Regions from separate parts of the Mesobacillus stamsii genome, predicted to be linked through region 1. Evidence: riboswitches for the same ligand, from Rfam matches in the RefSeq annotation. Region 1 holds a riboswitch; each other region holds the start of a gene.
What was found. A riboswitch is a leader RNA that binds a small molecule or an ion and turns the genes downstream of it on or off. The one in region 1 is predicted to bind thiamine pyrophosphate.
Positions count from the first base shown of each region.

Region 2: it holds a riboswitch for thiamine pyrophosphate, as region 1 does, so the genes downstream of both, J2S25_RS10960 (solute carrier family 23 protein) here and tenA (thiaminase II) in region 1, are expected to answer to the same signal.
Region 3: it holds a riboswitch for thiamine pyrophosphate, as region 1 does, so the genes downstream of both, J2S25_RS10850 (3-oxoacyl-ACP reductase) here and tenA (thiaminase II) in region 1, are expected to answer to the same signal.
Region 4: it holds a riboswitch for thiamine pyrophosphate, as region 1 does, so the genes downstream of both, thiT (energy-coupled thiamine transporter ThiT) here and tenA (thiaminase II) in region 1, are expected to answer to the same signal.

Region 1 covers NZ_JAUSUN010000007.1:63,787-69,575, reverse strand. Annotated here, with positions in the region: gene J2S25_RS07855 (energy-coupling factor transporter transmembrane component T family protein) at 1-244, opposite strand, end outside; gene J2S25_RS07850 (ABC transporter ATP-binding protein) at 228-1,688, opposite strand; gene J2S25_RS07845 (ECF transporter S component) at 1,702-2,283, opposite strand; gene tenA (thiaminase II) at 2,299-2,988, opposite strand; TPP riboswitch at 3,097-3,204, opposite strand; gene trxB (thioredoxin-disulfide reductase) at 3,481-4,431, shown strand; gene J2S25_RS07830 (NUDIX hydrolase) at 4,843-5,301, shown strand; gene rapZ (RNase adapter RapZ) at 5,341-5,789, shown strand, end outside.
Region 2 covers NZ_JAUSUN010000011.1:103,263-109,051, reverse strand. Annotated here, with positions in the region: partial or broken gene J2S25_RS10970 (RNA-guided endonuclease TnpB family protein) at 1-263, shown strand, start outside; gene J2S25_RS10965 (MFS transporter) at 424-1,533, shown strand; TPP riboswitch at 1,641-1,752, shown strand; gene J2S25_RS10960 (solute carrier family 23 protein) at 1,813-3,114, shown strand; gene J2S25_RS10955 (LuxE/PaaK family acyltransferase) at 3,111-4,205, shown strand; gene J2S25_RS10950 (acyl-CoA reductase) at 4,229-5,671, shown strand; gene J2S25_RS10945 (3-oxoacyl-ACP reductase) at 5,734-5,789, shown strand, end outside.
Region 3 covers NZ_JAUSUN010000011.1:83,152-88,940, forward strand. Annotated here, with positions in the region: gene thiE (thiamine phosphate synthase) at 1-629, opposite strand, end outside; gene thiD (bifunctional hydroxymethylpyrimidine kinase/phosphomethylpyrimidine kinase) at 617-1,462, opposite strand; gene thiM (hydroxyethylthiazole kinase) at 1,440-2,255, opposite strand; gene J2S25_RS10850 (3-oxoacyl-ACP reductase) at 2,290-3,051, opposite strand; TPP riboswitch at 3,134-3,243, opposite strand; gene J2S25_RS10855 (hypothetical protein) at 3,304-3,456, opposite strand; gene J2S25_RS10860 (DUF3951 domain-containing protein) at 3,449-3,586, opposite strand; gene pepT (peptidase T) at 3,708-4,940, shown strand; gene J2S25_RS10870 (ketopantoate reductase family protein) at 4,982-5,789, shown strand, end outside.
Region 4 covers NZ_JAUSUN010000019.1:6,184-11,972, forward strand. Annotated here, with positions in the region: gene feoB (ferrous iron transport protein B) at 1-1,664, opposite strand, end outside; gene J2S25_RS14020 (FeoA family protein) at 1,664-1,888, opposite strand; gene thiT (energy-coupled thiamine transporter ThiT) at 2,095-2,676, opposite strand; TPP riboswitch at 2,782-2,888, opposite strand; gene J2S25_RS14030 (histidine kinase N-terminal domain-containing protein) at 3,126-4,259, shown strand; gene J2S25_RS14035 (dicarboxylate/amino acid:cation symporter) at 4,303-5,571, opposite strand; gene J2S25_RS14040 (GNAT family N-acetyltransferase) at 5,692-5,789, shown strand, end outside.

The DNA of each region.
Region 1 (5,789 bases):
GAATCATCGACGAAGAAGTCGATAGAAAAATCAACAGGAACGGAATCGAAAAAAGCAGGATCCGCTTGAAAGGATGACCAGTGAAAAAGAGAAACAGTATCGCAGGTCCAATGGCAAACAGTACCATGACATTCGGGTTATGGATGAACAGAACTGCGACAAACAGACAGGCGAGCACAACTAGTTTCACACTTGGGTTGATTTTGTGCAGCCAGGTCATTTTATGGTCAAATGAGATAGGCATGGCCGACCTCCACTGGAATTGACATTTCTGCTTCTTTAACAGTCACTTCTCCGTCGACGACATTCCAGACCTTTGTTGCAAAGTGTTGGATAATATGGCTGTCATGGGTTGCCATAATAATGATGTGCCCGCTTAGCCGATAGCTCTCTAAAAGTTCGAGAACAGCAAATGTATTTTTTGCATCCTGGCCAAAAGTCGGCTCATCCAGAAGCAAGATAGCAGGATTTTTGGCAATAGCTGTGGCCACACTAAGGCGCCGCTTTTGACCCATTGATAATTGGTACGGATGGAGCTCCCTTTGATTCGCGAGATGGAATAGCTGCAACAGCTCGGCAACCTTTTTCTCCATGGTTTCTTGGCTTGCATGTGTTTGTCGGAAAGAAATCGCAAGCTCGTCAAAAACAGTATTCGTAACGAATTGAAGTTCAGGATTTTGAAAAACAAAACCGGCCTCGCTAGAGATGTCTTTATTGCTGTGAATGCTCCGTCCGTTCACCTGGTAGGTCCCGGAAGTTTTCAGCAGTTGAATCAGGGATAAAAGCAAGGTGCTTTTCCCGGCTCCATTTTTTCCAGTTACCGCAATCCAGTCACCAGATACTGCTTCGGCATGCTGGATCCTCAGCTTGGTTTGCTTGTTCCGGAAACCTGTAAAGTTTTCTAAAACGATTTTCCGTTTAAGCGGAAAATCTGGCGTTTTAATGGAGACAGCTGTCGATTGATACTGATCCCATACTCCTGGAAACCAAATACCGTATTTCTCGAACTCGGTTTGATGCGATGGAAAAACTTCATCAGGGCTGCCATCTGCGATAATGGTTCCTGCTGCATCAAATACGATAATCCGATCAATGAAGTCAATCACATGCTCGATTTTGTGTTCAACGATGATGACTGTCTTATCAGCTGCGATTCTCTTTACCGTTTCCCAGATTGCGATTGTCCCTTCTGGATCAAGCATTGCGGTCGGCTCATCAAAGAACAGCACCTCTGGATCGAGGGCCAGCACCGATGCAATCGCCAGCCGCTGCTTCATGCCGCCAGAGAAAGTATTGATTCGTGCATGCGGGTCCTTCAGGTCAAGTCCGACTAATGACAACAGCTCGGAAATTCTTTGAGGCATCTGTTCTCGCGGGACTTGAAGATTTTCCAATACAAAGGCAATCTCCTCATCCGCATATGGCATGCAAAACTGGGAGTCTGGATCTTGAAAAACAAATCCCCAGGAATCTGGATAGGTGCAGTCAGCATATTTGAGCGGTACCTCAATCGAATTTGGAATCAACCCTGAAAGTGCCTGTAACAACGTCGATTTGCCGCAGCCTGAAGGACCAAGCAGGAGCACTTTTTCGCCTTTTTCAAAGGATAGGGACAGATCCTCGAATAGCAATTCTTTCGTTCCGGGAAACTTTAGTCTCAGCTTTTCAAATGAAGATACTATTGGCATCCAATCACTCCTGTTAGTGGTTCAATGAATCAAAGTCATCTTGAGAAGTCGGCCGGAGGATAGCCGTCACACCTGTTCGCTCCAGAGCTCTCACGATTCCGATTGCCAGCAGTCCGGAAAAAACAATGGAACCTGCCGCTCTCATGACAATCAATAATACAAGATTCCATGTCGCCAGGTCTTCGATATACCCTTTATAAAAGTCCATGATCAAGGAACCTGTGCATGCAGCTATACTGGCAAGGCTGACAACAATTATACCGGATCGCTTATAGCCAAAAGCCATCAAAACCAATTCTGCAAACAACCCTTGGACAATGCCGTAGATCAGCACCTCCAGACCCCATTCAGAGCCCATCAGGAATTCTCCGGAAGAAGCGGCTACTTCAGCAAGTAATGCAACACCAGGCTTTCTGATTACGAGAAACGCGACGATGGCAGCGATGAACCACATTCCATAGATGAATTGATCAAGGTGAAGCCCAAGTGGTTTGAGCGCATAATAGAGTGGTCCCCAAATTTTATAGATAATCCCGAATGCAATCGAAATGACGACTGTTACTAAAATATCGGTTAGCCTTAATCCCTTTGTCATTTTTCTTCCCCCCTTTTAATGGACCGCTGCTTTCTTATTGGTTATTGACCAGCCTTCCAGCGTATGAGCCATTTCCCAAAACTTGAGCTCATAATGGCAACTGTAGATAAAGTGTTGCTTCATCTTTTCTCTTTCTTTTTCCGAAGCATTTTCAGCAATCGTATCGAGAAGGCTGAGCTGCTCGTTTACAAGCTCGCTGAACCAGTCACTTCCGTATGCAGCAATCCATTCCTGGTAGATCGGTGTTTCAGGGGCTGCGTGTTTAAGCGTCTCGCCAATTTCGTAGTAAATCCAGTAACAGGGGAGCATGGCGGCAATGATTTCTCCAAGGCTACCTGAAGCCGCCACCCTGTATAGATGGGAAGTATAGGCATATGCCGTTGGTGCTGGCAGAAAGCTTTGGAGTTCCTCCCTCGTCACTCCGAGCTGGCCGATGAATTTTTCATGGAGGCTTAGCTCTGCCTGAAAGGTTCCTTGGGCATGGGCTGCCATTTTAGCGGTAATCGACAATTCCTCAGCCCTTGAAGCAGCAATGGCCTGGATGCGGGCAAAATGAGAAAGGTAATACGAATCCTGTAAAACATAGTAGCGGAAGTTTTCAATTGGCAAGCTACCCTTGGCAATTCCTTGAACGAATGGATGGTCCAAATTTGCTTCCCAAATGGCATTTGCTTCTTGACGGATCAACTGGGTAAAAGTAGACATAATTCCCTCCTGGTAAGTGATTTTTAAGATGCTGAATTTTTCCAATAAAAAAGCCACTTTCTGCAGGCAGAAAGTGGCTGTATTGGCAGTAAAAGAAAAGGATACCGCTTTTTACATACTCCACTTCCCTACGCTGGTATCATCCAGATCAGGTTCAAAGGGTCTTAAAGTTTCACTCTAATCTCAGCCTTCACAAAGGCTCCCCTAGCAGGTAAAAAATCACTATTGAATTTATTTTCTGATTTTGATCATATCACTCTTCACGAAATTGTCAATAATTCTGAAAGCTTTTTTAGCAGGAAAAAGGGCAAAAATGAATCGCTATAAGGCTTGTTTCAGGCATTTTAGTAATTTCGGAAAACAAATTCCTCTTTTAAGCATATTTTTGGACTATGCAGCACTTCTTTTATAGGATAGGTTTATGCAGGAAATACTATTTCCGAATGGGTAACGGAAATTGGCGTATTATGATATCCAAAGGAGTTGTACACCATGTCAGAAGAAAAAATTTATGACGTCATTATCATCGGTGCCGGACCAGCAGGGATGACGGCTGCTGTTTATACCTCCCGTGCGAACTTATCGACACTGATGCTTGAGCGCGGCGTGCCGGGCGGCCAGATGGCTAATACAGAAGAAGTGGAAAACTATCCAGGATTTGAGCATATTCTTGGGCCAGAACTATCGACAAAAATGTTTGACCACGCAAAAAAATTCGGTGCAGAATATGCTTATGGGGATGTAAAAGAAGTCATCGATGGCAAAGAATATAAAACAATAAAGGTGGGCAATAAGGAATACAAAGCCCGCTCCATCATCATTTCTGCTGGTGCCGAGTACAAAAAGCTTGGCGTTCCTGGCGAGCAGGAGCTTGGCGGCCGAGGTGTGTCTTACTGTGCGGTTTGCGACGGCGCATTCTTTAAAAATAAAGAACTTGTAGTGGTTGGCGGCGGCGATTCCGCTGTGGAAGAGGGCGTTTATTTGACGCGCTTCGCTTCAAAAGTGACGATCGTGCACCGTCGTGACGAACTTCGTGCGCAAAAAATTCTTCAAGACCGCGCCTTTGCGAATGAAAAAATTGATTTCATCTGGAATCACACGATCAAAAAAATCAATGATAAAGACGGCAAAGTTGGCAGCGTGACGCTAATTTCCACACTAGATGGCACGGAACAGGAATTTGCGGCTGACGGCGTGTTCATCTACATTGGAATGGTTCCATTGACCAAGCCATTCGAAGCCCTTGGCATTACAAACAGCAACGGCTATATCGAAACAAATGAGCAGATGGAAACGAAAGTTCCAGGTATTTTTGCAGCTGGAGACATCCGTGAAAAAACGCTGCGCCAAATCGTGACGGCAACTGGCGACGGAAGTATCGCTGGTCAAAACGCTCAGCATTATGTCGAAGAATTGATCGAGGAATTGAAAGCAAAAGCGTAACAGCTCTTATTGATGGGAAAAACCTCACATCGAGGGATAAATTAACAAAAAGTCATCGTTTATTAATTCAACTGTAACAGTAGTGAAACAATCATTGGATATAATAAAAATAGAAATTGACCCCCTTTTAAAAATATAAACCTTGTTGCACAGGTAATCCTGTGCTCTTTTTTTTATCCATAAAAATGGTACAGACATAGGCAAACGAATAGAACACTTAAAAAATTATCGCTCTTCGATATCATTGTGGGGAAAACTGAAAAATAGTATAATGGAAAGAATAAAAAGTCCGGTAAATTGAAGGCTATGCGTCCGGATTCCATTAAAATAGCAACAAGTGAAAGGTATGCAGGAATACCGCCTTTTTTGCGGCGGACTTTTCTAATGCATATTGATGAAGAGGTGGACAGAATGCAGCGCGTCACGAATTGTGTTTTGGTGAAAGAGGATAAAATTTTGCTGCTGCAGAAGCCACGCCGCAATTGGTGGGTGGCTCCAGGCGGGAAGATGGAACCAGGAGAGACTGTGAAGGATTCTTGTATTCGGGAATTCCGGGAAGAAACAGGTATTTACCTGAGAAATCCTCAAATTAAAGGGATTTTCACGTTCGTCATCAAGGAAGAGGACCAGGTCGTATCTGAGTGGATGATGTTCACTTTTTATGCTACTGAGGCAGATGGGAACAATCTCGATGTTACGGACGAAGGGACTATCTCCTGGCACGGGATAGAGGACATCAAAGAACTGCCGATGGCGGCAGGAGATTATCATATTCTCGATTATATGGTCCATGGACAAGGAATCATTTATGGAACATTTACGTATACACCGGATTTCGAGCTGATTCATTACAGGCTCGACCCAAATTAATCCGAAAAATACAAAATTAATTTTTCAGGGGGAAGAGAAATGACTACCGGTTCCATTACTGATACCCAGCTTGTCATCATAACAGGTATGTCAGGGGCAGGAAAAACGGTTGCGATCCAGAGTTTTGAGGACCTTGGCTTTTTCTGTGTCGACAATTTGCCGCCGACCTTGCTGCCGAAGTTCCTTGAGTTGATGAAGGAATCTGGTACTAAAATGAATAAGGTCGCACTGGTCATGGATTTGCGTGGACGTGAATTTTTTGATTCTTTGTTCAAGGCACTGGATGATCTGGCGGAAACTTCATGGGTGACACCCGAGGTCTTGTTCCTTGATGCAGATGATTCGACCCTTGTCCGCCGGTATAAAGAAACGAGACGTTCGCATCCACTTGCTCCATCTGGTTTGCCGCTTGAAGGCATCCAGCTTGAACGGGAGCTGCTGGAAGAACTGAAGGGCAGAGCGCAGCTTATTTATAATACAACCGGGAT
Region 2 (5,789 bases), on a different contig from region 1:
CAAAATCAATCTCTGATGTATCATGGTCTGCTTTTGTATCGAAATTAGAATACAAAGCGAAATGGTACGGTAAAACAATCGTGAAAATAAGCAGATGGTTTCCGTCTAGTCAGATATGTTCCGATTGTGGACATCAAGATGGCAAGAAATCTCTTGAAATAAGAGATTGGACTTGTCCTGTTTGCCATGAGCATCACGATAGAGATATTAATGCCAGTAAAAATATCCTAGTCGAAGGCTTAAGAACCTTAGTTTTGGCTTAAACAAAATATAGAACCGTAGGAATCTACGGGGATAGCTTGGTCAATAAGAGAAACCTCTGTTGGCAAAGAAATATGTCAACAAGTACGCTCTGTTCCCAAGAATCTCCCACTTCAACTAGACCGTAAGGTCAGTAAGTGGGGGTAGTTCAAGCTAGGTCTAATATTAATTGTCATTGCGTCTGTCCTGGCCCCTTTTTCTCCAGGATTCGGCTGGTTGCTTGGTTTTCGAATGATCCAAGCGATAGGCAGTTCTACATTGTTTCCGGCTGGAATGGGAATCATTCGCCATGTGATTACCGAAAACCAAGCAAAAGCGTTAGGGACACTCTCAATCTTTTCATCTGTTTCAGCAGCGTTTGGGCCATCTATTGGTGGATTCTTGATACATTTTGGAGATTGGCCAGCGATTTTTTTGATCAACTTTCCATTTATCATCGTGTCTTTTCTATTAGCGATTAAGGTTCTCCCAAAGGACCCTGTCCGTGAGAAACAACAAATCAAGCTAGATTACATTGGAATTTTACTATTTACAGGAATGATTGTTAGTTGGTTGTTATTCTTGCTTGGACTAGAAACTGCCTTTAGCTGGTGGAAATTAGCTCTAAGTATCCTGTTATCAATTATATTTTATTTATTTGAAGCTAAAAACAAAGAGCCGTTTGTGGATGTCTTGGCTTTACAGAAAAATAAGAACGTAACGTTCGTTTATTTGCAATTTATTTTAATCAACATTGTTTTTTACTCCGTCTTTTTCGGTGTCCCGACCTTCTTGCAGGACAAAATGCATCTTGAATCGAATATCACCGGAATTTTAATGTTGGCTGTAGCAGGTTTTGGTGTCATCATTGCCCCACTTGCAGGAAAATGGATTGATGCTAATGGTTCGAAACCAATTTTATTAGTTGGTTCCGTGAGTATTATTTTAGGAACCTTAATGTTACTTACGATTCGTCCTGATTCGAGCTATGTCTGGATTTTCTTTGCCCTTTCTATTCTCGGAGTGAGTAACGGTTTTAATAATATTGGGATGCAAACAGCCTTATACAGTTTTGTAACTCAAGAAGAAACAGGAACAGCGTCCGGACTATTTATGACTTCCCGCTATATTGGAACCATTCTATCTTCCAGTTTGTTAGGGATTTTGTTTGGAAAAGAAGTAACAACGAGTCACTTTCATATGATTGGGGTTGTTGGCGCAATCGTAGGAATCGCAGTCCTCTTATTAACGATAAGGATGCCTAATAAAAAGAAGGCTAATTCGACTGCGTGATTGGATCCTATTAAAATACTCAACTGAAGTTTTAGCTATTGATTTAATATGATAGAATGGTGAAAGACGCTAGGAGCCATTCGGAAGTTTGTTTTGGTTTTTTGCTGAAATCGTAAAAGGGGAGCTTGTGAAATCAGGCTGAGAGGATAGCTAGTTTGCTGTCGACCATTTGACCTGATCTGGGTAATGCCAGCGGAGGGAATATGTCTTATTACATATTCTACCTCTCACGCTTATTATAAAGCGTGATTTTTTTTAAAAAAAAGAGGGGGAAGTATATTGGGAAATGAAAAAATTGAAATTGGTATTGATGAAAAATTGCCTATTAGGCAAGGAATATTGTATGGATTACAGCATGTATTTGTTTCTAATGTTTGGCTTGACCCAATCTTTGTCGCAGCGATGATTGGCCTGCCATTGACACTTTCGGCAAATATTGTTAATGCCGTATTTATCTCAGCAGGGCTTGTGACCATTGTCCAAGCAACGAAACTTGTCCGATTGCCGATTATTCAAGGTCCATCTGCGGCATTTGACTCGATTATGATCGCTGCGGGGAAAGCAAATGGACTTGCCGCAGCAAGCGGCGGAATATTCTTAAGCGCAATCATTGTCTTTTTCTTATCGATTACTGGATTAATCGGCAAATTAAAAGCATTGTTTACCCCAGTTATTACGGGCACAGTAATCTTTGTAGTGGGGATTTCATTGTCGGGTTTTACGTTATATGAGTTTTTAGGGGGCACACTTGGAATGGAGACCTTTGCGACAATTGAGACGCTATCGATGTCTATTCCAACAGCGATGATCGTTATTTTTTTATCACTTTTTGGCAAAGGTAAGTGGAAATCATTCTCATTTCTTATTGGACTAGTGATCGGGGATATCATTGCTTTTACCCTCGGAAAAACGAATTTTTCCATGATTGCAGATAAAGGCTGGTTCGGTATGCCGCATTTTTTGCCATATGGTAGCTTAGCATTTGAATGGGGAACATTTTTGACGTTTTTTACCGCCTATATCGTTGCGATTATTGAGACAATGGGAGTATATGAAGCGTCTGCTGACATGCTAAAAATAAACTTAGATTCAAAGCGAATCCGCAATGGCTTTGCTGGAGAATCAGCAGGTTCCCTTGTGTCCTCTTTAATAGGAGGATTTCCTACAACTGCCTACGGGCAAAACGTTGGGTTATTACGGCTTACTGGTGTCGGATCGAGGCAACCAGTTTTAATAGCTGGAATTATTTTCCTTATTTTAGGTTTTGTGCCAAAGGCTGGCGCTTTGCTTGCGTTGACACCAGATGCAGTTGTCGGTGGGATTTTCTTGCCAGCTGCCGCAAGCCTTGTGTTTACGGGAATCTCTATTCTTGGAAAAACAGAAAAAACAGAAACCAACTATATGATTATCGGGTTATCATTGCTTTTAGCAATTAGTTTACCAACATATTTTAAAGATCTTACAGGTACTGCGGGAACATTTTTTTCGAATAGTATTTTTATTGCAGCTATTTCATCCATTGTATTGCAACTCGTTTTAATAAATTTGCCAATGCATTTTAAAAAAGGAGTGAGTAGATGAGACAGGATTCAATTATCATGGCCAACCAAATACTCTCATTCATTGAAGGAAATAGCGAAACTAATTTTAACGGATTGGCAGTAACTTTGTTTCAATATCAATTTCAACATAATCTTCCATATAAAAAATTTTGCCAGACGAAGAGGAAAACGCCATTGACTGTAAAAAAGTGGGATGAAATTCCTCCAATGCCGATCCAAGGGTACAAAGAGTTAATGCTTGCTTGCGAGCCGCCCGAGGAAGCGGCAGCCGTTTTTATGACAAGTGGGACAACGAATCCGGAGACCAAAGGGAAAAATTATCATCCGACACTTGCTGTTTGGGACGGTTCAATGAAAGCTCCGTTTAAAAAGTTTGTCTTACCGGATGTTGATAAAATGATGATTTTTGTTTTATCGCCAGCTGCTGATCTGAATGAACATTCATCCCTTTCTCGTTATTTATCAAATGCGGTAACATACTTTGGCACAGAAAACAGCCGTTTCTTTTTTACGGAAGCTGGGTTGGAAATGGAAACAGTCGCTTCTGCATTGCGTGAGTGCGAGGATCGCGGAGAAGCAGTGATGTTAATGGGAGCGACGTTTGCCTATGTTCATTTATTGGATTATTTTCTAGAAAAAAACCTTCGCTTTCACCTGGCAGCTGGTAGCCGGATTTTTGATACTGGCGGCTTTAAAGGGCAAACACGTGAAATTGAAATGGATAAATTATACGGGATGTTTGCTGAAATTTTCAATGTTAAGCGAAATATGTGTATCAATATGTACGGGATGACCGAATTAAGTTCGCAAGTCTATGACCAAACCATTCTTTCCACATATGAAAGTGGGCAGACCATTTTTGATAAAACGGGGCCCGCTTGGTTGAAAACGATGATTCTTGACACAGACACATTAGAACCTGTGCCAAATGGCAAGTCGGGAGTAATTGCTCACTACGACTTGGCCAATTGGAATTCATGCCTAGCGATATTAACAGAAGATATCGGTTATCGCACCGAACATGGTTTTGTTATACTTGGAAGGGTGCAAGGTTCGGAAGCAAGAGGCTGTTCCATTGCTATTGATCAGCTAATGCAGTCGAACGAGTGATTAGCAAAGGAGCGACATGAATCATGCAAATTTTGCAGGCATATTGGATCCCAAAGGCTGTTGATGTTCCAATTGTTCGTGAACAGTTGATCGGTTCCGCTTACCAACTGGAGTACCCTGTAGTAACTAGTGAAAAGATTCGAGAAATCACTGCTCTAATTCAGCAAAATCGGGTAGATTATTTACAGCGCCTTACAACTGGTGATATCGTCAACAAGATTGATCAAGCCATTCAAAAATGGCTTAACCCTGGTTATCCGCTTCGGATACAGGCAGAAGCTCTGCTTCCAATAATCACTGGGTATGATCCGGAAATGGTTCGGCTTGAATTGAAAAAATATATGAGGACCTTTCGGAAAAAAGAATTACTGCGCTTTTTAGATGAAGAATTTGACCAAGCGGCGATGCTGGATGAATTTCGTCCACGAAAAAGTGGTGGATTAAGCCGAGTCTATGGCCCGCGGTCGATTTTTCATGTTTTTTCCGGAAATGTTCCTGGTGTGCAAATATGGAGTTTGATTATGGGCCTCTTGCTTAAATCAGCTAATCTTGGCAAAACATCTACAGCAGAACCTCTGTTGCCAGTTTTATTTACTCAATCGCTTGCCGAGGTAGATCCGCAATTGGCCGAAACGATAGCGATCCTTCCGTGGAAAGGTGGGATGACGGAACTTGAGAAAGCAGCAGTAAATAGCGCTGAGGCTGTGGTCGTTTATGGATCGGAAAATACAGTAAAAGCAGTCCGGAAAATCGTGCCTTTGTCAAAAACGTTTATAACATATGGGCATAAAATCAGTCTCGCTATTATTGGCAAAGAAGCGCTTAGACCAGACTGCTTCTATGAAACAGTACATAAATTTGCCGAAGATATATCCATTTATGATCAGCAGAGCTGTCTATCACCGCAGGCGGTTCTTGTTGAAGCTGGCAGTGCAATCAGTCCAAAGCAATTTGCACAATTGCTTGCAGCAGAACTTGCTCGTTACGCCCAAAAAAGACCGAGAGCAACGCTTTCTGACGAAGAAACGATGTCGATCCAAAATTTGCGACACCAAACTGAACTGGAAGCAATTAAGAATGAAAATATAGCCATCTATGCAAGCAAGCAAAATACATCGTGGACAGTTATTTATCATCATCAACCTGGTTTTGATGGCTCACCATTGAATCGATTTATTCATGTTTTTTATTCAGAAAAATTAGAAACGGATCTAGGTAAAATGCAACCGTTTGAAAACTATTTACAATCTTGTGGACTTGCAGTCTCGCCCGAGAGGCTTTTCCCGATTGCTGAGCGTTTGGGTGAACTTGGAATGAATCGACTCACGCAAGTTGGAAAAATGAACAGTGCCAAGCCAGGATGGCATCATGACGGGCGGTTCAATTTACTGGATTTTGTGCGTTTTACCGACATAGAACGTGGACTTGAAGATGCTTTAGAGCGATTTGACCCTGATGTAGAGTAGAAGTGAATGATTTTAAGACTTGTTGTTCAATTAGCTGTGAAATAGTGAAAGGAGAAACTAGTATGATGGTTAAAAATAAAGTTGCCTTAGTTACAGGTGCAAGCAGGGGTATCGGAGC
Region 3 (5,789 bases), on a different contig from region 1:
CTTAATTGCGTTGCTGCTGTCCTTACATCCTTGGCATGGCTGATCGCTGTGATCACTGAAACGCCATCTGCACCAGCCTCCATTACCATCTCTGCATTATGCGCATTTATCCCGCCGATTCCGACAATTGGTATGCCAAAGCCTTTTAACTCTTCGATCATAGCTGTTCCCTGGACCGCTCCTGCATCCTTCTTAGTTGCCGTTGGAAAAATCGGACCGACTCCGAAATAATCAGCGCCTGATTGTATCGCTTTTTCCGCTTCCTCTAGATTGTGGACCGATACCCCAAGAATCTTATCGCCAATTTTTTCTCGAACCCGTGCGGCATCTTCATCCTCCTGGCCGATATGGACGCCATCTGCATCAAGCTCCAATGCTAGTTCCAAATCGTCGTTTACAAGGAAAGGGATTCCATTCTCCTTGCAAGCCTGTTGCAGCCTTCTGCCTAGGGCAAGCTTTTCCTTATCCACGAGGCAGCCTTCGCCTTTTTCTCGATACTGAAAAATCGTAATCCCTCCGCGAATCGCGTCTTCCAGCACTTTTACAGGATCCTCGATACAATTCGTGCTGCCTGCGATAAAGTAAACCTTCAGCAAGCTTCTCATTTGGTCAGGACTTACTCTTGCCATGAGATGACCCCGCTTTCCGTTTTGCTATTGAAAGCCCAATGATTTGTCGGCCCGTGCCCATTTCCGATGCCCAGCGGATTGGCAATAGCGGCCTGAATGAACTCCTTCGCAATGGAAACCGCTTCACGAACCGAAGACCCTTTTGCAAGCTGTGCGGTAATCGCCGCTGAAAAAGTGCAGCCTGTACCATGGGTGTTATTCGTTTCAATTCTTGGCGTGGAGAAGAATACAAATTCCTTGCCATCAAAAAGGATATCAACAGATTCGTTAGTTTCCGTATCATGCCCGCCTTTTATCACAATATTTTTTACGCCAAGGGCATGGATTCGTTTGGCCGCTTCTTTTTTGTCATCCATACTGCGAATGGACATACCTGTCAGCACCTCAGCTTCAGGAATATTGGGAGTGATGATCAGACAGAGCGGAAGCAGCTGGTTTTTTAAGGCTGAAACAGCCTCTTGCTGGAGCAGAGAGGCTCCTCCTTTCGCAATCATGACAGGATCGACAACGACTTTTTCCCAGCCGAATTGCTTTATTTTTTCCGATACCGCTTGAATAATTCCCGCATTAAAAAGCATTCCCGTTTTCAAGGCATCCGTTCCAATGTCCTCTCCCACTGATTGAATCTGACTGGCTACCGCTTCTGGCTCCATTGGAAAAACCCCCTGAACACCAAGCGTATTTTGCGCGGTAACAGCCGTCAATGCCGACGTGCCAAATACCTTTAATTCCTGGAATGTTTTCAAGTCAGCCTGGATTCCGGCGCCACCGCCGCTGTCCGAACCTGCAATTGTCATCGCTCTTTTCACATCAATCAGCCCCCTGCTTCTCATACTTACTTTTGCTGCTAATATCTTCTTCATTGATAAGGTATAGCTGGTTCAAAAATTCAGTTTGGAAACTCCCGGGTCCACGGTCTGCATATTTTTCTGCAGCGATTTCGGCTGCCACTCCATAGGTGGTTACCGCCGCTGCTGCAGCCTTAAGCAAATCTTTTTCAACGGCCGCAAAAGCACCAATGACCGATGTTAGCAGACAGCCTGTTCCCGTCACCCTGGTCAGGATGGAATGCCCATTATGGATCACAAATGCTGAACGACCATCCGTAACAATATCGTCTTTGCCTGTAACCACGACGATGGTCTCGAGCTTTTTAGCAGCGGAAACGGCAAGCTTGAAAACATCTCCGGCAATCTCCCCAGAATCAACACCGCGGATGCTCCAGTTCTCCCCAGCAACATTGGCAATTTCTGCAGCATTTCCTCTAATAATTGCAATCTCCAGTTCTTCCATCAACCTTCTTGCTGTCTCGGTTCGATAAGCAGTTGCCCCGGCACCGACTGGATCAAAAATAACAGGAACTCCCTGTTCATTTGCCGCCTTCCCGGCAATCACCATCGACTGGACGATTTCAGGAAGCAATGTCCCAATATTCAGCACAAGGCTACCCGCAATGCCTGCCATTTCGGCAACTTCCTCCTGTGCGTAAGCCATCACCGGCGATGCCCCCAAAGCAAGAAGCCCATTGGCAGTAAAATTCGTGACCACAACATTGGTGATGTTATGTATGAGCGGATTCTCCTTGCGCACCTTTTCCAGCAAACCAGCAATTTCTCGTTTTTCCATAAAAATTCCTCCTCCATTCCTCAGGCTGCGAATTTTAATCCATTACGAGGCCGCCATCTACGACCAGGTTTTGTCCATTTACCGCACGCGACCATGGAGAGGCGAAAAACAAAATCGAATCTGCAACTTCAGCAGGATCAGTAACTTTTCGGACCGGTGTTGATGCTTCGATCAGCTTGAATACCTCATCCGAAGTAGCAGAGCTTGCGTCGGTCATTTTTAGCAGCCCTCCAGAAACCATATTGACAGTTACCCCGTACTTGCCGAGATCATTCGCCATATTTCTCGTGAATCCAAGCAAAGCCGCCTTGCTTGTTGTGTAGTCGTGATAGGCGACAACCGGGTTCTGGAACAGATTCGTGCCGATATTGACGATTCTGCCAAATTTCGCTTCTTTCATATCTGGCAGCCCAGCTTGAATGGTATTCAATGCACCGCGGACCGCTCCTTCAAACTGCTGTTGATAATCTGCCCAGCCAACGGCAAAAGCATCCTTGTTGGCTACAGGGTCAAATTTGAAGTGGACAAGCGCATTGTTCACGATCGTTGTTACTGGTGTTCGATAATGCTCTTGTGCCATCCGGAACATGCTTTGAACTTGCGCTGGATCTCTGACATCTGCTCTGACAGCGAGTGCATTTTCCCCAATCGTTTCTGCCAGCTTCCTTGCCTTTTCTTCGTTTTGAAAATAGTTAATAATAACTTTCGCACCTTCTCTTGCAAAAGCTTTTACTGTTTCGGCACCAAGCCCACGGCTGCCTCCAGTTACTAACACAACTTGATCTTTGATTTCCATTCGTTTACCCCCCTAAAATTTTAGCCTAAATATAAAAAGCCAGCTCCAACTAATGGACCTGGCTTAAAAGCAAAGTAAGAAAACATCTCTCACGCTACTTTCCTACGCTGGTATTACCCAGATCAGGTCCGAAGGGTTAAAAGACTTAGCATCTTCCTCTCAGCCCGCAACAGGGCGCCCCTAGTAGAACATGGAATATTCAGTTCCTTTAATCGTAACTCTTTCTGCTTTATATGTAAAGGGTCGAGCTCATCAACTAATATTTTTCAATTTATCCTTGATTTCTTCCAGAAGCTTGAGTTGCTGATCCTGCTTTTGGAGAATACTTGCAGTCAATTTTTTTAGGGTAACCGTAATGGACCAGAGTGACAGCATCAAAACAATCACAACGCCAAGATCAATCATCTTTCTTCTTCCCTTCGGTTAAATTGTCAAATGGAGTGTAATCATTGCTTGGGAAATTTCTTGAGCGGGTGACCTTCATAATCAAATAAAACACAACAAACAGTACAATAAACGTGAAAACATAACTCACACTGTCCAGCCCCCTTTCTTGTATTATACAACAAAAAATGGAATTTTCATTCTTTTTAAAGTGGAGTTTTTCGTTATTTATGCTACTATGAAAATATACATACGGATAGGAGATGAAAGCAATGAAAACCGAGTTAATAGAAAGATTTACTTCTTATGTAAAAATCGATACCCAATCGAATGGAAACAGTGAGTCAACTCCGTCGACTGAAGGACAGCTTACCCTTGCTAATATGCTTGGGGAAGAACTAAAGTCAATCGGCATGGAGGACGTCACGATTGATGAAAATGGTTATGTGATGGCGACACTCCCCGCCAATACTGCTAAAGAAGTTCCAACAATCGGCTTCCTGGCGCACCTTGATACGGCTACTGATTTTACCGGAAAAAATGTTCATCCTCAAGTTATCGAAAACTTTGATGGCAATCCAATCATCCTGAATAAGGAGCAGAATATCATTCTGTCACCAGCAGATTTTCCTGAACTGCCTCAATATAAAGGCCATACTTTGATAACAACAGATGGAACAACTCTTCTCGGGGCTGACAACAAAGCAGGAATTGCTGAAATCATGACGGCAATGGCTTATTTGATCAAGCACCCAGAAATCAAGCATGGCAAAATTCGTGTTGCTTTCACTCCCGATGAGGAAATTGGCAGAGGGCCTCATAAATTTGATGTAGAAGCGTTTCATGCTGAATTTGCTTACACGGTGGACGGCGGTCCACTTGGCGAGCTAGAGTATGAAAGCTTTAATGCCGCCAGTGCTAAGCTAACTTTTAAAGGACAGAACGTCCACCCAGGCACGGCAAAAGGCAAAATGGTGAACTCAGCCAAAATCGCTATGGAATTCAACAGCAAACTTCCTAGTGAAGAAGCGCCTGAACATACTGAAGGATATGAAGGTTTCTTCCACCTCATCTCGATTAATGGAGATGTCGAGGAAACAACACTGACCTATATCATCCGTGATTTTGATCGTGACAGCTTCCAGGCACGCAAAGAGTTGATGCAGAAAATCACCAATGAACTGATGCTTACTTACGGCGAAACTCGTGTTAAGCTTGAAATGAACGACCAGTACTATAATATGAAGGATAAAATAGAGCCAGTAAAAGAAATCGTTGATATCGCGTATGAGGCAATGGAGAACCGCGGGATCAAACCGATTGTCAAACCGATACGCGGCGGCACCGACGGTTCGCAGCTTAGCTATATGGGCTTGCCAACACCAAATATTTTTACCGGTGGCGAGAATTTTCACGGAAGGTTCGAATATATCTCTGTGGATAACATGCTCAAATCTGTTGAAACCATTGTGGAAATCGCATCACTTTTTGAAGCAAAGGCTTAATTCAAGATCAGGGAATTGGCATATTCAGGAGGTTGAAAGATTTGAAAATATTAATTGTTGGTGCAGGCGCAATCGGCGGTTATTTTGGCGGAAGGCTCCTGGAAATGGAAGCAAACGTGACATTTCTTGTGCGGGAAAAAAGACAGAAGCAGCTTAAGGAGCACGGTCTCGTTGTTACAAGCATCCATGGCGATTTGCATGTTCCAGATCCACAGACAATTGTATCGGGATCGCATCCAGAGCCATATGATGTGATTCTCGTTTCTACTAAGTCCTATCATCTCGATGGAGCTATTGAAAGCATCCGTCCCTATGTTGGCGACAAGACGATGATTCTTCCATTGTTGAATGGGATAGCCCATCTCGATGCTTTATCCGAAGCTTTCGGATCGAAAAAGGTGATCGGGGGACTTTGTTTTATCGAAACAACACTGGATGAAAATGGAAAAGTAATTCAAACCAGCCCTGTTCAGGATTTGATTTTTGGAGAACGAAATGGCGAGCGTTCAGAAAGAATTCTACAGCTCCAAGCCACTTTTGAAGGTACGAAGGCTAATTTCCGTCTTTCGGAAAAAATCGAACAGGAAATGTGGCAAAAATACCTATTCATCACACCATTAAGCGGCATCACCTCCCTGTTCAGGTCTCCGATCGGTCCCATTCGGGATCAAGCACAGGGGGCCGATACGCTCAAGCGCCTACTGCATGAGACTGTCGAGATTATGACAGCGATCGGTGCCCCGCTTTCCGAAGGAGCTATGGATGCGACATGGAACAGGCTGAACGATATTGGCGACGGCATGAAATCCTCCCTTCAGCGTGATATGGAAAAATCTCTCCCGACAGAAG
Region 4 (5,789 bases), on a different contig from region 1:
GCAAAGATTCCTCCTAGCAGTGCCAGATAGCTTTCATCCATGCTGACATTCACGCCTTCGGGACCAGCATAGGCGAGCAGCCAAATCAGCACAGAACCTGCAAAGATGAATGTTCCGGCTTTTTTTACGAAGCCTTTTCCTTTATCCCAGGTGCTTCTCCAAAGTGCTTTTGCCTGCGGCATTCTGTATGGCGGCAGCTCAATAACGAAAACGGATGTTTCCCCTTTCAGCAATGTTTTTGAAAAGACCTTGGCCAGAATCAGTGCCACTGCAACTCCTAGTACATACAAACTAAGAACGACAGCAGCCTTGTTGCCTGTGAAAAACGCACCGACAAACAATGCGTATACAGGAAGCCTTGCTGAACATGACATTAGCGGCGTCAGCAGGATGGTCATCAATCTCTCTTTTGGTGTCTCTATCGTCCGTGCTGCCATGATCCCTGGCACATTGCAGCCGAATCCGATCATCATTGGGATGAAGGCCTTCCCGTTAAGGCCGACAGATTCCATTAACCTGTCCATGACCAGTGCGACACGGGCCATATACCCTGAATCTTCAAGCAGCGAAATGAAAAAGAATAAAATAAAAATTTGTGGTACAAATACCAGGACTCCTCCTACCCCGGCGACAATTCCATCAAGGATAAGGTCTTGAATAAACGAGGATGCCCCTGCCAAGTTGAGTGCTGCTGTGATTCCAGCTGTAACGGGTCCGGATAGGACTGCATCCAATGCATCGGACAGTGGGAAGCCGAGCCAGTCAAAGGTTAGCATAAACAGGATGTACATCATGAAGAGAAAGATTGGGATCCCGAGGAATTTATTCGTCACGATCCGATCGACTTTCTCCGACAAAGGAATTTTCCCATCTACTGGAATGGTAGTGGCTGCAGACACAATTTTTTCGATTGCATCACTTCGTTTTCGGTGGATCACCTGGTCGAGCGCTTGTATGCCGCCCGATTGTTGCTGCTGTGCAACCGTTACTGAATCGACAATGGATTCAATTTCTGCCTCTGGCAAAAACGTTGTTAAATAGGTTTTTACATAGGGATTTCCCTCAAACAGTTGAATCGCCAGCCAGCGAACAGGATGCCTTGTCCTCCCATTCAGCTTCTGTCCCAGCTGGAGAATTCCCTCCTCTATCGCTTTTCCATAATAGACTAGCGTTTTTTCGCTTGACACTGTCGCTTCTCCTGTTGCCAGTTCCGCAAGTTCCTTACAGCCTTTTCCCGACCTTGCCACTACTGGAGCAACATGGACACCCAATGATTTTGACAACTTTTCAATATCGATTTGAATGCCTCTGTTTTTTGCGACGTCCAGCATATTCAACCCAACTGTGACTGGTGCTCCATATTCCAAAAGTTGCAGGGTGAGATGTAAGTTCCGCCTTAATTGGGACGCATCCAAGATGTTCAAAAGCTTCTCAAAAGATTCTTCCAGGAAGAAGTTCGTAACCACCCCTTCATCCTTCGACAATGGATTGAGCGAATAGACTCCTGGTAAATCAATCAGCTGATCCTTTCCATTCTTAAAAAGGCCAACTTTCTTTTCGACCGTTACTCCGCTCCAGTTGCCAACATATTCATATGATCCTGTTAAGTTATTAAATAATGAAGTTTTACCGGTATTTGGATTGCCGATAAGCGCGATATTCATCATACCCGCTCCACTTCGATCCGTAATGCTTCTTTGCGGCGGATACCGATGCATTGACCGCACGATTCCACCATGACCGGGCCGCCAAAAGGCAGAATGCATTTTATGCACACTTCTGATCCTTCAGCGATCCCGAAATCTAGCAGTCTTCGTCTGACAAATTTATCCGTTCCCGCAATATTCATGATCCGGCCCTTTTCACCAGTCTTAAGATTTCCCAGCATAGCCATCACCTTTTTTAGTTTCTTAAATTTATTGTATCAGAAAATCATTGACTTGAGGTAACTAATTGAGAATGATTATCTTTATTTAATCAGGTACTGATCTATTTTACTGTGATATAAATCACGAAGCACCAAAACGCCATAAAATCGACAATTTTTAAAAAAAGAGCTGAACGAATTGTCAGCTCTCCTTGCATTTCATATTTTTATTGCTTCGATCTTACCATCCTTGACGGAGCGGAGCTAATAACAAGAATGATCATAATGGCGCTTAAGATCATACTTGGAAGCATATAGGTTCCATTGTAGATGAGTGAATAAAGCCATGCTGGCTGTCCTTCTGGTGCCCAAACTCCGAAAAAGACCCAGCCAGAGAAAAAGTGAGCGATAAAGCGAAGTGCGCTTCCCACGAAGGTACCTGCGATAATCCAGCCAATCCACTTTTTTTTATCTCCATTTTTGATATTCACTTGGACTTGCTTGGCAAATAGACCGGCAAATCCTAAAACAGTAAAGGCAATCAAATAATCGATGATCCCCTGAACAGGATGGAAAATTTGCGAAAAGCCTAGGATGAATTGCAATAGCCCCAACAGGAGACCAGTAATTGCCCCTCCCTTAATTCCCCAGCGAAATGCCATCAAGAATACCGGCACCATTGCGATGGAAACCGAACCTCCCTGCGGCCAAATTCTCGAAAATAAAAAACCGGAGAATAGATCCAGCAAATAAGCCAGTGCCGAAAATACCGCAATCTCCACTAAAAATAGAGTCTGTTCTTGTTTCATTTTTGTTCCTCCTCCTTTTCAGAATGAGGTCCGTTTTCAACACGCCTTATCTGCTTCAGTAACAAAAAAAGCAATCAGGGATCGATATAGGCTCCCAAGATTGCTTTCCTATCGCATCCACATTCCTTCGCTAGCATTACCTAACAGGTTCAAAGGGTAAGAACTCGGGCGCTCACTCTCAGCTACACATGGCAGCTCCCCTTGTGGTTATTATTTAATTTCTACATTATGAATATACTCCTTCTTCCATTCGATCACAAGTCAAAAGGGAACCTCCATGTCGATCAAACTAGAAAAATCTCCATCAAAGTAGCAAAAATATCGGTCTTTTGTCACGTTTTTTTCTTTTCGACGCATTTCCACGGATGTTCTCATTTTTCGACAAAGGGATTCCGTGATTTTACAGCGAATTTATATACCGAAAAGAAAAACTGGAGGACTACATAAAAATGCTGCCAATTATGGACAACCGATTGTTTAGCTTCCTCATTAGCGAAAGGGAGCAACTCATAGCCGATTGGACTGTTAAAATTATCGTCTCGGAAGATGATCCGTATAGAGAGAAAATAACCAATAGCGCGGAGAAAATGTATGAAATCATTCTCTCTGTTTTTTCTGACACAAAGGAAGAACTGGAAGAACATCTCCAAAGTCTTGCTTTCATGGTAGGCGAGGAACAAGTTCGCACAAACATCAATATTGGTGATTTTGTTTTCAATGTTAATTCAGGCCGATCGATCATCTACAAGCATCTGCATAAAATGAATGTTGAGTGGCCTGAAATACAGGAGGCAATCAACCGTATTAATTACTGTTTTGATACCTTCCTGTATTATTCGGTCTCTTATTACAATGAACAGAAAAACAAAATCATTGAGGAAAAAAATCAATTTATCGACTCTACCCATAAGGACCGGCTGACATTGCTTGGCCAGATGACATCAAGTTTTATCCATGAATTCCGTAATCCACTGACTTCCATCCAAGGATTTATTCAACTATTGAAGTCTGAACACGAGGATATGAAGTATCTAGATATCATATCGAGTGAGCTTGAACAATTGAATTTCCGAATTTCTCAATTTCTGCTTCTTTCGAAAAAAGAATTAATTGGAAAGGAAAAAAGTCTTTTTTCCTTAAATAAAATGATCGATGAGGTATTGAACTTCCTATATCCCAGCATCCTTGACACCAATGTAAGAATTATCATGGAAGTAGCGGATGACATGGAATTGTATGGCTATGCCGATGAAATCCGACAAGTTTTGATCAATATTATTTTCAATGCGATTGATGTTCTGAGCCAGTACCGTACGGATCCTAAAATAGAAATCAAGGGATGCTTCGTGAATGATACACATATAAAAATCGAGATTTCCAATAATGGTCCGGTCATTCCCGACCAGCTGCTGAAGACGATTTTTGAACCTTTCGTGACAACGAAAACACTTGGAACTGGTCTTGGGTTATTTGTCTGCCGGGAAATAATTGAGAAGCACAAAGGCATTCTTGCCTGCTCATCCGAACCGGATAAGACTTCCTTCATTATGCTTTTGCCATTACTTAGATTGGAGAACGAATAACATAATCTTGACCCTGCCAGCGCTGGCAGGGTCTGATTTTTTCTTAATACTCAAGTGTCCGTTTATCCTCTGTATTTGTGATTCTGCTCCTCCCCTTTTGAAGGGAGTGCTTTTTTTCCGTTTCCGCTACAATGACAGCACACGCTGCATCCCCTGTGATATTGACAGCTGTACGCGCCATATCCAGCAGACGGTCAATTCCGAGAATCAAGCCGATCCCTTCAACCGGGAGGCCGACAGACTGGAGAACCATGGCGAGCATGATCAAACCAACGCCAGGAACGCCAGCAGTGCCGATACTTGCCAGTACTGCGGTTAACACAACAGTCACTATCTCCGTCATCGTAAGGTCCACGCCATAAACCTGTGCAATAAAAATCGTAGCTACTCCCTGCATGATTGCCGTTCCGTCCATATTAATCGTTGCCCCAAGAGGCTGAACAAAGCTGCTTACCGGCTCTGGAACACGAAGATTTTTTTGGGCAGTTTCCATTGAGACGGGAAGAGTTGCGTTGCTGCTGGATGTACTGAATGCAACTCCCATAGCTGGGGCGAAACCTTTGAAAAACTTGAACGGATTCATTTTTCCAAGGAAGTATACGGTTGATCCATACGTCAAGACAGCATGGATGATTAATGCAAGAACAACGACTAACATATATACACCCATCGCCTTTATTGCGTCGAAGCCCTGGCTGCCGATCGCTGTAGCAATCAAACCAAAGGTTCCAAATGGGGCAAATTTCATGACAAGTTCTACTAAATACATCATGATGTCATTGCCTTGTTCAACAAGATTTACAATTCCTTTTGTCTTATCACCAAGAGCTGTCAGTGCTATTCCTATGAACAAAGCAAAAACAATTACTTGAAGCATGTTTCCGCTTGTCAGTGCTTCAAATGGATTCGCCGGAATAAGATTTAAAAAGGTTTCGCTTATTGGCGGTGCTTTTTCTGCATTAAATTCGGCTCCTGTTGTATCAAATTGCCCCATTAGCCCTGGCTTAATAAGAAAGGCTAGTACAAGGCCGATTATGATGGCAATCGCTGTTGTCGCTAAAAAGTAGCTTACAGCCTTAAAGCCAATTCTGCCGAGCTTCTTTGGATCTCCGAGCCCTGCTGTCCCAAGAATGATCGAAAACAAGACAATTGGCACGACCAGCATGCTGATTAAATTGATGAAAATTTTACCTAGCGGCGTAAATAAGAATTTATCGAAAACAGTGAACAATTCTGGTGAAAAGATGTTAAGGATCAGCCCTGTCATAGCACCAAGTCCAAGGCCAATCAAAATCTTTGTCGTCAGTTTCATACGATTCCTCCCAATCTAAAAAAAGAATGTATTGATTTATTCCCTCATATGTTCTCTGTAAACCATCGAGCGGAATTAGGAATAAATTCCCTCATAAACTGATACTAGAGGTGTTGTTATATGGCTTACTTAAAAGCAGATTCTGAGATCAGCCTTCGCTTTTTTAGTTCACAGGACGCCATGGAGTTGTTCTGGCTTGTAGACACAAACAGAAAGTT